Regions from separate parts of the Zhongshania aliphaticivorans genome, predicted to be linked through region 1. Evidence: riboswitches for the same ligand, from Rfam matches in the RefSeq annotation. Region 1 holds a riboswitch; the other holds the start of a gene.
What was found. A riboswitch is a leader RNA that binds a small molecule or an ion and turns the genes downstream of it on or off. The one in region 1 is predicted to bind cobalamin.
Positions count from the first base shown of each region.

Region 2: linked by a shared signal. The riboswitch ahead of AZF00_RS05470 (TonB-dependent receptor) and the one ahead of AZF00_RS14385 (TonB-dependent receptor domain-containing protein) in region 1 are both predicted to bind cobalamin.

Region 1 covers NZ_CP014544.1:3,253,363-3,259,315, forward strand. Annotated here, with positions in the region: gene AZF00_RS14380 (2-dehydropantoate 2-reductase) at 1-807, shown strand, start outside; cobalamin riboswitch at 860-1,040, shown strand; gene AZF00_RS14385 (TonB-dependent receptor domain-containing protein) at 1,131-3,002, shown strand; gene cobO (cob(I)yrinic acid a,c-diamide adenosyltransferase) at 3,076-3,684, shown strand; gene AZF00_RS14395 (cobalamin-binding protein) at 3,678-4,565, shown strand; gene AZF00_RS14400 (FecCD family ABC transporter permease) at 4,552-5,550, shown strand; gene AZF00_RS14405 (ABC transporter ATP-binding protein) at 5,550-5,953, shown strand, end outside.
Region 2 covers NZ_CP014544.1:1,252,859-1,258,811, reverse strand. Annotated here, with positions in the region: gene AZF00_RS05475 (sensor histidine kinase) at 1-680, opposite strand, end outside; gene AZF00_RS05470 (TonB-dependent receptor) at 897-2,990, opposite strand; cobalamin riboswitch at 3,106-3,365, opposite strand; gene AZF00_RS05460 (sirohydrochlorin chelatase) at 3,709-4,863, shown strand; gene cobM (precorrin-4 C(11)-methyltransferase) at 4,886-5,710, opposite strand; gene cobJ (precorrin-3B C(17)-methyltransferase) at 5,755-5,953, opposite strand, start outside.

The DNA of each region.
Region 1 (5,953 bases):
TTAGCAGCTTATCGCCAGCACGGCGGCATTCGCTTCACGGCTAACGGGCAAACTGACTTACTCAAAATTCCCGCCCGCTGCCCAGCAACAATCGCAGCCCCCATTCAACAGCTGCTGATCACCACCAAAGCCCAGCAAACCCTTACGGCATTGGCAGCGATAGCAGAGTATATTCAGCCCGACGCCAGCTTGGTGCTATTACAAAACGGCCTCGGTATCGCCGAGCAAGTCCAGCAGCAATTCCCCAAAGCACGACTATTTAAAGCCTCCACCACCGAGGGCGCTTACCGACCCAGCCGCTTTGCGGTCGTTCACGCCGGGCGCGGCCAAACCTTAATTGGCAGCGCAGCTGACAAGGTAGACGCCATCGCTCAATCCCTGAGTTTTGCACCACTAACAGTATCACCAAGGGACAATATTGACGCCGTGCTTTGGCGCAAGCTCGCTATTAATTGCGCGATCAACCCCCTCACGGTTATTCATCGCTGCCGCAATGGCGAATTGCTCGACAAGCCAGAAGCCCTAGCACAAATCGCTAGCGTGGTAGAAGAAATTCTAAAGCTCAGCAAAATCCTGAACCTCGACCAAGAGCTCGCCAACTTACACCAGCAAGTATTGGACGTTGCCCGCGCTACCGCGAACAACCGTTCTTCCATGCTTCAAGATATTGAATCTGGCAAAGAAACCGAGATTGAGGCGATTACGGGTTATCTGTGTCGGCTCGCCGCAGAACAGGGCTTAAGCCTACCCGCCAATCAACACCTGCTCGACGACGTTCAACGGATTTCATTACAAAATCGCGTCTAAGCTACCGCTTCTCGGCCTTACATAATTTGACAAAATAGCACCATAGCCGTAGAGTGCGCGCCACGTAATAGGTGCTCAAGCCCGCGTTATTCGCGGCGATGAGTTAAACGGGAAGTCCGGTGAGGCGTGTTCATACAGAACACCACCAAGTCCGACGCTGCCCCCGCAACGGTAAGCCACTGTCGAGTACAAGATAGGGCAAGCCCGGAACCGGCCTACTACCGATTCACCCGATGAAGCGGAGGGCTCCATCAGCGGTCGTATACTTGTATATAGCCCCTACCCCTCCCTCATTGCTTCCCTAGCTAGCTTTGAGGTTAACCATGAACAAATTCACATTAAGCGCATTAAGCGGTGTTTTAAGCATTGCGGCATCGGCTACGTCGGCCCAGTCCCACAGCGAGATGGAAACTACCATCGTCACTGCGACCCGCACCGAGCAATCGATTGCCGACAGCTTGGCACCGGTCACAGTATTTGAGCGCGCCGATATTGAGCGTATTCAGCCAGTAGACTTGCAAGAACTGCTGTCTCGTGCGGTGGGCGTGACATTCGTCCGCAATGGCGGGCGGGGCGCCAATACCAGCCTGTTTCTACGCGGCAATCAAAGCAACCATACGTTGGTCTTAATCGATGGCGTGCGCATTGGTTCAGCCACTCTCGGCAGCCCGTCGCTAACCAATCTACCCCCAGAACTAATTGAGCGAGTGGAGATTGTGCGTGGCTCGCGCTCTAGCTTATATGGCTCTGAGGCCATCGGTGGCGTCGTGAATATTATCACCCGCAAATACCACGACACCGACGGTGTAAAGCCCATGCTGCAACTGGGCATTGGCACTCAGGGTAGCAGTAAAGCTCTGGCAGCCATAAGCGGTGGCAATAGCCAAACGCAGTTTAATCTTAGCGCTCTGCAAGAAAATACTGACGGTATCGATAATAGCGAAAGCAAATCCGGGGTGCACGGCGACAAAGACGGCTTTGAACAAACCGCTTTCAACCTAACGGCGAGCCATAAAATTAACGAGCGCGCCAGCATATTTGCGCTATACCAAAACAGCCGCAGCGAAAGTGATTACGACACCAACTGCTACGGCACCCCTTTTGCTATTTATAGTTGCTCGCCCTACAGCGTCAGCGAGGTTAATGTCGCCAATATCCGCGGAGAATTCCAGCTCTTGCAAAACTGGCTGCTGACTTTATCTGCCGGTGAGTCAAAGGATCAGTCGCAGGTCAAACATCATTATGTGGAACCCAGCGCCGTCGGTGTGAGCGGTGATAATTTTGACACCACCCGCAAAATTTATAGTCTACAAAATGACTGGCTACTCAGTGACAGCCATGTACTCACTGTGGGGTTTGAACGCCTGCTCGACGAAGTCGATAGCAACCTGAATTATGGCGAAGACAGCCGCGCCAACAAGGCGATTTTCGCCCAGTGGCAAGCCGATTTCGGTATCGTCGACCTAACGATCGGCGGCCGCAATGACGACAACGAGCAATTTGGCACCTATGACACCGGCAATGCCTCGGTGGGCATTCAGCTTGCTAAGCCCGTTAAACTTATTGCCTCTTACGGCGAAGGCTTTAATGCTCCCACCTTTAATGACTTATATTACCCCTTTTACGGCGTGGCAACTTTAAAGCCAGAAACCTCAGAAAATCGTGAATTAGAATTGCGGGTCGATCAAGCCTGGGGAACCTGGGGAGCCAGCTATTTTCAAAATGATGTCGATGAATTAATTCAATACAATCCGGCAACATTTGGCCCCGACCAGATCAAAGGTGCCGAAATAAAAGGTCTTGAGCTAAGCATGGCAACAAGCCTCTATCAGTGGAATATTGAAGCCAACGCCACCTTACTCGACGCCACCGACACCAGCACGAACAAAGATTTGCGGCGTCGAGCCAGCAAACAATTTAATATTGATGCTGATCGCCAGTGGCAACAGTGGGGCGCCAGCGCCAGCTTACGCTTTGTTGGCAAACGCTATGAAGACACCAACAACACTGATCGCTTAGGCGGATACACCGTGATCGACACAGCCGTATCATATCGCTTCAACGAGCAACTCAGGCTTAACTTAGCCCTGAAAAACATTTTTGACCGCGACTATGTTACTGCCCGGGGCGGACTAGGTGACTATCAAACTATTGGCCGTGAAGCCATGCTAACCATCACCTACACACCCAAATAACAGGTATCATTACCGTTGTTTTTAACACCACCACTTGCGTGCAATTGGTGGTGTACATTTAACAGGTGACCTAATGACTACACTGAGTGACGACGAAAAACACCAGAAACGCATGCAAATCAAAAAGGCCATGATCGACGAAAAAGTCGCGCAGGCCACCGAGGAGCGCGGGGTCCTTATCGTGCTCAGCGGCCCCGGCAAGGGTAAATCCAGCTCGGGCTTTGGCACGGTGATCCGCGCCTTGGGCCACGGTTATAAAGCAGCCGTAGTACAATTTATTAAAGGCACCTGGGACTGTGGCGAGCGCAATTTTATTCAGCAGCGCTGTCCAGAAGTCCCGTTTATTGTGATGGGTTCCGGTTTTACGTGGGAAACCCAAAACAAAGAACAAGACCGCGAAGCCGCCCAGCAAGCCTGGCAGAAAACCAAGCTGCTCTTGCAAGATGAAACCATTCATCTGGTATTGCTCGACGAAATCACCTACGTTTTAAAATACGGTTATCTCGACGCCGAAGAAGTTTACGAAGCCCTGCGCAATCGCCCCCGCGAGCAAAGCGTCATTGTCACAGGCCGCGGCGCACCGGTACCGCTCAAACAACTGGCCGATACCGTGTCGATGATCGACGATACCAAGCACGCCTTTCACAATGGTATAAAAGCGCGCAAGGGTGTGGAGTGGTAGCGTTGAAAACCACTGTTGCAGTCATTCTCAGCGCGCTATTTGCAGCCGGTTCGGCGTTAGCCGACATCTGCGTGCAAGATGATAGCGGCGCGGAAGTCTGCCTGAGCAAACCCGCACAGCGCATTATTGCTTTATCACCTGGTGCGACTGAGCTGATCTACGCCGCTGGCGGCGGTGATCAAGTCATTGCCGCCGTGAGCTATTGCGACTATCCCGAGGCGGCAAAAGCACTACCTAGGGTTGGTAGCTATAATCGCTTTGACCAAGAAGCGATTCTGGCGCAAAAACCTGATTTACTAATTGCGTGGATTGAAGGTAATCCCGCCGAGCAATTAGCAAAATTAAAGTCACTTGGCCTCACAATCTACTATACCCAGCTCAATGATTTTGACGACGTAAGCTCCAGCCTAGAAAGGCTTGGCAAACTCGCGGGCAGTGAGACACAGGCCAAACTCGCGGCGGATAAATTCCGCGCGGGCATTGCCGAACTAGAAGATCGCTACAGCCAGTCGGCGCCCGTTACGGTGTTCCAGCAAATATGGAGCAACCCTCTAATGACCGTTAATAATGAGCATATTATTAGCGAGGCCACCCGCATTTGCGGCGGCATGAATGTGTTTGGCAACTTGCCTAATCTCAGCGCCCGCATCGACAATGAAGCGGTACTGGCCGCCGACCCCGAGGCCATCATCGCCGGTGGTATGGGCGAAGAAAACCGCGACTGGCTGGACGAGTGGCTGCGCTTTAGCGGCCTTACTGCCGTGCGTCGCAACAACTTATTTTTTATTCCGCCCTCGACTATTCAGCGGCCAACCCCGCGCTTACTGGAAGGCACCACCTTGCTCTGCCAACATTTAGAGACTGCCCGTGGCCGCCGTTAAAACCAGCCGCGGGGCAGTGCCACATTTCATTCTGCCGCTGAGCGTTTTGGCCCTACTTACGCTTGCTACCCTCGCGCTTGCAATTACCACCGGCAGCGTCAGTATTTCCAATACCGAATTGTGGCAGGTACTCAGTGGCGGCGGCGAACCGTTGCACCGCACCTTGGTATTTGAACTGCGACTGCCCCGCGCCCTATCCGCATTTGGCGCAGGCGGCTTACTTGCCGTGGCCGGTGCTCTGATGCAAGTGCTGCTGCGCAATCCCCTGGCCGACCCCTATATTTTAGGCCTGTCTGGCGGCGCGGCGGTTGGCGCCCTGACTTCTATGCTGCTTGGTCTGAGCGCCGCTGCCGTTTCTGGCTCGGCGTTTATCGGCGCCATGGTATCGGCGGTCACCGTGTTTGGTTTAGCCCACGGCACAGGCAGCTGGACACCAACTCGACTGCTATTAACCGGTGTGGTTATCGCCTCCGGCTGGGGCGCCGCCATCACCTTTATGCTCGCCGTCAGCCCCAGCGACCAATTGCCGGGGATGTTGTATTGGCTAATGGGCGACCTCGCCTACGCCCGCTCACCGTGGCCAGCGCTAATCGTACTCGGCTTGATTTCTATTATTATGTTGCCGCTGGGGCGTAGCTTAAATGTATTGGCTCGCGGCCAAATGCAGGCAGCGGCACTAGGGGTTTCGGTACGGGCACTGGAGTGGACGATTTATATTGCCGCCAGCCTACTCACCGCCTTTGCCGTGGTCACTGCTGGCAGCATCGGCTTTGTCGGTTTAATAGTGCCCCATATGCTGCGCTTGGTATTGGGCAACGATCAGCGCCTGATCTTGCCCGCCGCCGCCTTAGCGGGCGGCGCGCTGCTGACCTTGGCCGACACCTTGGCGCGCACCTTGATCGCACCCGAGCAATTACCGGCGGGGGTGATTACCGCACTGATCGGCGTGCCCACATTCTTATACTTGCTGCACCGGAGCCGCTGATGCTTGCGGCCAAAAATCTCATCATCGACATTCCCGAGCGCAGCAGTGGCACGCCACTGTCCTTCGAAATTAAGCCCGGTGAAACCTGGGGCGTACTCGGCCCCAATGGCGCAGGCAAAACCACCTTGCTCCACACCCTAGCGGGACTGCGCAAGCCCCGCAGCGGATCGGTGGAATTAGCGGGCAAAAATATTCAGCAACTGCGCCGCAAGCAGGTCGCCCAGCAATTGGCAGTGGTTTTCCAAAACAATGGCGAGGGCTTTCCCGCCACGGTATTAGAAACCGCCATGATTGGCCGCCACCCCTTTATTTCACCCTGGGATATTGAGAGCGCTGAAGACTTGGCCATCGCCCGCGGCGCCCTGCAAAAATTAGAACTGGCCGAATTAGAGCACCGCCTGAT
Region 2 (5,953 bases), 2.0 Mb from region 1:
GTTTGCAAATTGTGATTAATAACCACAATCCCGAATAGTTCGCCATCGGTGGTGTACACCGGCGTTGCTGCGCGAATAACTGGTTGCAAAGGCTCCACAATTTTGCCAAATTCACGGTTGAGCTCAATATCAGAAAGATAGACCTGACCGGCATCTAAACTTAGGGTTTCCGACAAATATTTACTCGCGCTTTTATCTTGTAATTCATTTTGCGAAACGCGCTGGATAGTGCCGTTAGGCCCGTAACGATCAACCCTAATTAACTCTAGGCCGTTAGCGCGAATAAAACGAATTTGCACGTTTTGAGGCTTTGCCTTGAGCATTTCGCTAAAGATTACCCCAAGCCGAGCTACCCATTCTGCTTCACTAGAACCATCTGAAGGATCGGCACCACCATTGCGCTCCGCCCGAATTAGCCCCTGAATAGGCGGGGTTCCTGTCACAAACCGCAGATCTCTAACCAATTCAGCCATATTGGCGCGAAACTGCACCGCTTGCAGCTCTGACTCGCTGATCAGATCTTGTTCAGTTGCGTTAAGTAGCTGCTCGTCTAACTGCCCAATAATGATGTAAATTATCACCGCATTACTGAGAACGATGAGTGCAGCGAAAGGGAACAGAATACGCCGAGTAATACTTTTTCGTTTGCCGAGTATCGGCATATGCTCGGAAGCAGGCATATAAAGGCTCGTGATGTAAGATTACCTACCATTAGGCAACTTATCGCAGTTGAGTCGCGGCTAAGGCGCAATAATAACTACGCAATCCCGTTGTTCTACTATAGGCAATAAGAATGCCGATAGCTATTATCCGGAGTCAAAATCAAATAGGTAGTTATCGCTATAAAGGCAGAACTTAGCCGTCGGCAACCGCCCCTAGTCACCGAGGCTTTTCTGCTAAAAGTGGTAAGCCAATGTCCCCCGATAAGTACGAGGTTCCATAGGGTGCGAGTGGCGGTCTAGCTGGGGTTCAATACCGGCGTTGCGCTCGGATAAAGTCCGTGAGGCATAGTAATAAGTGATATCGTCATCACGCTCATCCAAGGCATTGACAATCTCAAGCCCCAGCGATATACCATTGCTAAAGCGGTAGCCAATATTGGCATTGACGCTCTTCGAGGCCGCCGATTCAACATCACCGCCTTCGGTAAGCTTGCGAGGGCCGAAATAGCGCAGTCTAAGCCCCCCGTACACGCCGTTATCTAAATCGATACTCGCGCCCATAGCAAAGACCTGTTCAACGCTGTCGGGCACATATTTGCCCAATACCTGCCCCTCGTCGACCTGCAGTTGCTTAAACTCGGTTTCCGACGAGGCAACATCCATATCCAATACAAACCAGTCCACCGGCTGATAAAATACGCTCACCTCAAGGCCTTGGCGACGGCTGGCATCCCGAGGTTCGGTTGTCGACTCATCGCCAACAAACACCAACTCTGAGTCTAAATCTAAACGAAACGCCACCACCGACAGCTGAATATCATTGGCCAGCAAGCTGCGCATCCCCAATTCATAGCCGACCGACGAAGATATCAGCGGCACTGCACTTTCCCTTCTCACTACACCCCGCGCATCATTGCTGTGAAAGCCCTCGCCATAATTAATGAAGAACTCCGTGGTCGCGAATGGGCCAAAGCGCAGTGATAATTTGGGCGACAACAAGGCCTCGCGGTCGCTGCCACCCGCCGTCGCGTCAAGCTTATCGGCTACCGCCACATCAATGGTTTGGTAGCGCAAACCCGCGATTGAGGCAAACCACGCCGTCCATTGGCTGTGTACGCTGCTGTATACACCGAGCGCCTGCTCTTCCACCGCCGCGCTGGCAAACAGATCGTATATTAGGCCTCGCTGGCTAAAGCCCACACCCACGTCGTTAATATCGTCCAGTCGCCATTCACCGCCGTAGCGCAATTCATGTACCGCGCTTAGGGCCTGCGTAAAATCTAGCTGGCCGCCGAGAGTCAGGCGATTATCGAATTGGGTAAATTGGTCACCGCGCACCTCGGGGTCGTCACTGTTATCGCGGGAGTAATAACTCGCGTTAGAGCTTAAACGCAGCGCATAATCCACCACGTAAAATTGACTTTGCAGATTCAGACCATCGTTCAATACCGACCAAATTTCAGCCGACAGGCTATAGCGGTGGGTGTCGCCACCCGTGCTGTCATCTAGGGAACCATAGCGATCCACGCTGCCCTCAGCCACTAGGCGCTGGGGAATCTGATCTGTCGAGGTCCAATCCGCTTCATAGGCCATGGCCGTCAGCGAATAACCTTGCTTGCGATCACCACCGCTGTATTTCAATACACCATTGGCTTTATCAAAGCCCTCTGGCAGCTGCCATGGGCCGTCGTTTTGCTGAGACTCAAAAGCATAAACCAGCTGGCCATCTGCCGCCGCCACTCCGCCAAAGGCCAAGAGACGCGCATAATCGTTTTCGCCCGCGGTAAGTTTCACGGTCTGATTTGCCATAGCCCGCGCATAAGATGTTCGCGCTGTACCCGCCGAGGAAAAATCCCCCGCCTCGGCATAATAGGGACCTTTGCGATAAACAATGCGGTCGACCAATTCGGGAATTAAAAAATTAAGATCGGTATAACCTTGGCCATGACCGTGACTCACCATATTGATGGGCATGCCGTCGACATAATTAGCAAAGTCGCTGCCGTGATCCAAATTAAAGCCCCGCAAAAAATATTGATTCGCCTTGCCGTCACCGCTGTGCTGGGTCACCACCATACCCGGTATGGTTTCTAATAACTCGGCGGGACGCAGCGCTGGGCGGTGCGCAATTTGCGCTGCCAGAACCGTACCTACCGAAGCAGCCTCAGCGTCGGCTAGCCCCCTATTGGCGAGCGAGCTACCTGTAACCTGCACTTCTTCAAGCTGACCAGCGCTGCGCTCGCTCACACCACTCAAGCCAGCCGCGTATGCTGGACATGCAAAGACAAAACAACTTATTACTAGCGGATTAAATATCGAATTTTTCAAAGGAATCGCCTCTTGATTGCAACAATCTCAATGGCGGCGGGAAATTAACGAGGAAATAGCAGAAGCCACAGAAATGACTCTGATTATACTCGCCTGATTGCACACCCCGACCATCAGGTAAATGCATATCAGGCAGGTCTACTGGCTCACGACTTCATTCTACGCGTTTAAGAAAACGCCAGAAAATGCGCTAATCGCCTTCCCAAGTTCAGTGACAACACCTTACTCAGTGGCCGTGATTAGCACTCATCGCATACAGTTGCGGGGACAGCTTCAATTAATCTCGCAAAACCGAAAGTCAATTTTACGCACTGAATTCCCTATTAATCGCTACGGTGAAAATATCACCTTGGAACCTAAAAATGCGCAGCGACTTTAACCTAAGTAATATTTAAATTCATCAAAAAAAACTATTTAAAAAAGTTACTTTAAACCGCCAAAAATAAATGAAACAATATGGTATCGAAACCCAAAAACCGAATTAAATGCCTGTAAATAAAAACTATTTTTACCTAAAAAGCACAACACGCAACAATCCAACCGCTCTCAAAACAAAAACTAAAGACGACACAAATCCCTCCAACAATATGGAGCCATTCAAGTACAAATCTATTAAAAAATTAATTTATTTACGCGCCATCAACAAACTTAATCCCTCAATGCTAATCAGTTACATCAATCCTTTTACTTCAATCACTTCTACGCAATGGACACCCGCATGACGAATTTAGAAAACCTGCCCAACAATTGCGGCTTACTTATCTGTGGTCACGGCAGCCGCGCCAAAATCGCTGAGCAGGAATTTAGCCTACTCGCTAAAAACCTGCGCCAGCGCTACCCCAAACTCAAAATCGAATACGGCTTTTTAGAGTATTCCGCGCCCAATATTCACATGGCCCTCGACGCGCTTCGCGAGCAAGGTGTAAAAACCATTTACGCCGTTCCCGGTATGCTGTTTGCCGCCACCCACGCCCAGAACGATATTCCCTCGGTACTCACCAGTTACCAGCAAAAGCACCCAGATCTGCATATTCACTACGGCCGTGAACTGGGCCTACACAGCAATATGATTGCCGCCTTTCAGCAGCGCATTCTCAATTCTCTTGGCCACACTGAGATTCCCGCCCCCGGCGCCCTCTACGACACCATGCTGGTGGTCGTCGGTCGCGGCACCTCGGTCGTTAATGCCAATGCCGACGCCGCCAAGCTCTGCCGTATCGCCGCCGAGAGCCTGGGCTTCGGCTGGTCCGAGACGGTCTACTCTGGCGTCACCTTTCCCTCGGTTGGCCGGGGCTTAGAAATGGCCTGCAAGCTCGGCTTTAAAAAAATTGTTGTCGCTCCTTACTTCTTGTTTGGCGGCCGGCTTATTGACCGCATTCACAGCTATATTGATAAAGTCGCCGCCGAACAGCCCGAGGTGCAGTTCATCAAAGCCGATTATCTCCGCGACCACCCCAAAGTCATCGATACCTTTGTGGCCCGCTTTGCCGAAACCATGAACGGCAGCCAACAACAAACCGGTCTACTCGCCGACTTTAGCGCTCGGCTCGCCCGAGGCGAAGTTGACTTACATCACCACCACGCCGAATACCAAGAACCCAATGCAGCGTATCAGCACAGTCACGATCACGATCACCCCCACAGTCATTCACATGAGCACGAGCATTCCCATGAATATGAAAAGCAACATGAACATGGCCATAGCCATGCCCGCTACCAACATATCGCCCATCCCCACGGCCCCCGCACCATGATTAACGACAATGTCTGCTGCTGTTTTATGAGCCAATTCCCAGCAGAACTCATTGCCGAAGAGCAGGCGCGCAAGCCCGCCCTAGACGGTATACCTGCCTGCAAGAAGCGGTCTGCTTAACACCATTCGGCCCATTCCAAACTTAAAGCACCGGCTGTTTTAAGCTGGGATGGGCGGCGCTGCTATTCACATCGCGCAGACGAGCGGGCTTAACTTTGGGGCGATACACATGGGCCTTATCGTGGTCGTATAAATACGAGTCGCTAAAGTCTTCACTGGCCAAAACCCAGCCCACTAAAATCAAACTGGTGCGGGTAAATTTCTTGTCGCGTACCTTGGCAACAATATCGCTTAAGGTGCCAACAACTTTATCTTGATCCGGCCAGGAGGTGCGGTAGCAAACTGCCACTGGGCAGTCGGCGCCGTAGTGGGGAATTAGCTCCTCCACAATTTTATGAATACGGGTCACCCCCAAATGAATCGCCAAAGTCGCGCCGCTGGCGGCCAAGGCAGGCAGTCGCTCGCGCTCGGGAAATGGGGTTTTGCCTTCGTAGCGGGTGTGAATAATGGTTTGCGACACCCCAGATAGGGTTAACTCCTTGCCGAGCCACGCCGCCGAGGCCGAGGTTGCGGTCACGCCGGGAATAATCTCATAGTCAATATTTAGGGCCTGCAAGCGGCGGATTTGCTCGCCGATGGCGCCGTAAACCGAGGGGTCGCCGGAGTGAATCCGCGCCACATCATGGCCCTCCTCACTGGCCCAAGAAATATGTGCCATGATTTCATCAAGGTCTAAAGACGCGGTATCGACAATCCGCAGGGCATCGCCTTGCCGTCCAGCAAAAATATCGGTGGGCACCAATGAACCAGCGTAAAGCAACACCGGACAGGCACTGATTAAGCGCTGGCCTTTTACCGTGATTAACTCTGGGTCGCCGGGGCCGGCGCCTATAAAAAATACTTTCACAGCGTTTCCTTTTTAAAAATCTTTAAGCAAGCCAGTCGTAAAATTTACGCTTTGCTGGCATAACCGCGAGGCGTGTAAATCCATTCTTTACGGCCGTTAACAATATGACGGGTTTCGCGATTGCCCACCGACACCAAGGTGAACATATCAACGTCGCCGGCCTTAAGATCGCCCAAGCACGTAAAACGAATATCTTCGTCGCTGCGAGTGAGCTGGCGGCCGATTACCACTGGGGTATTTGCA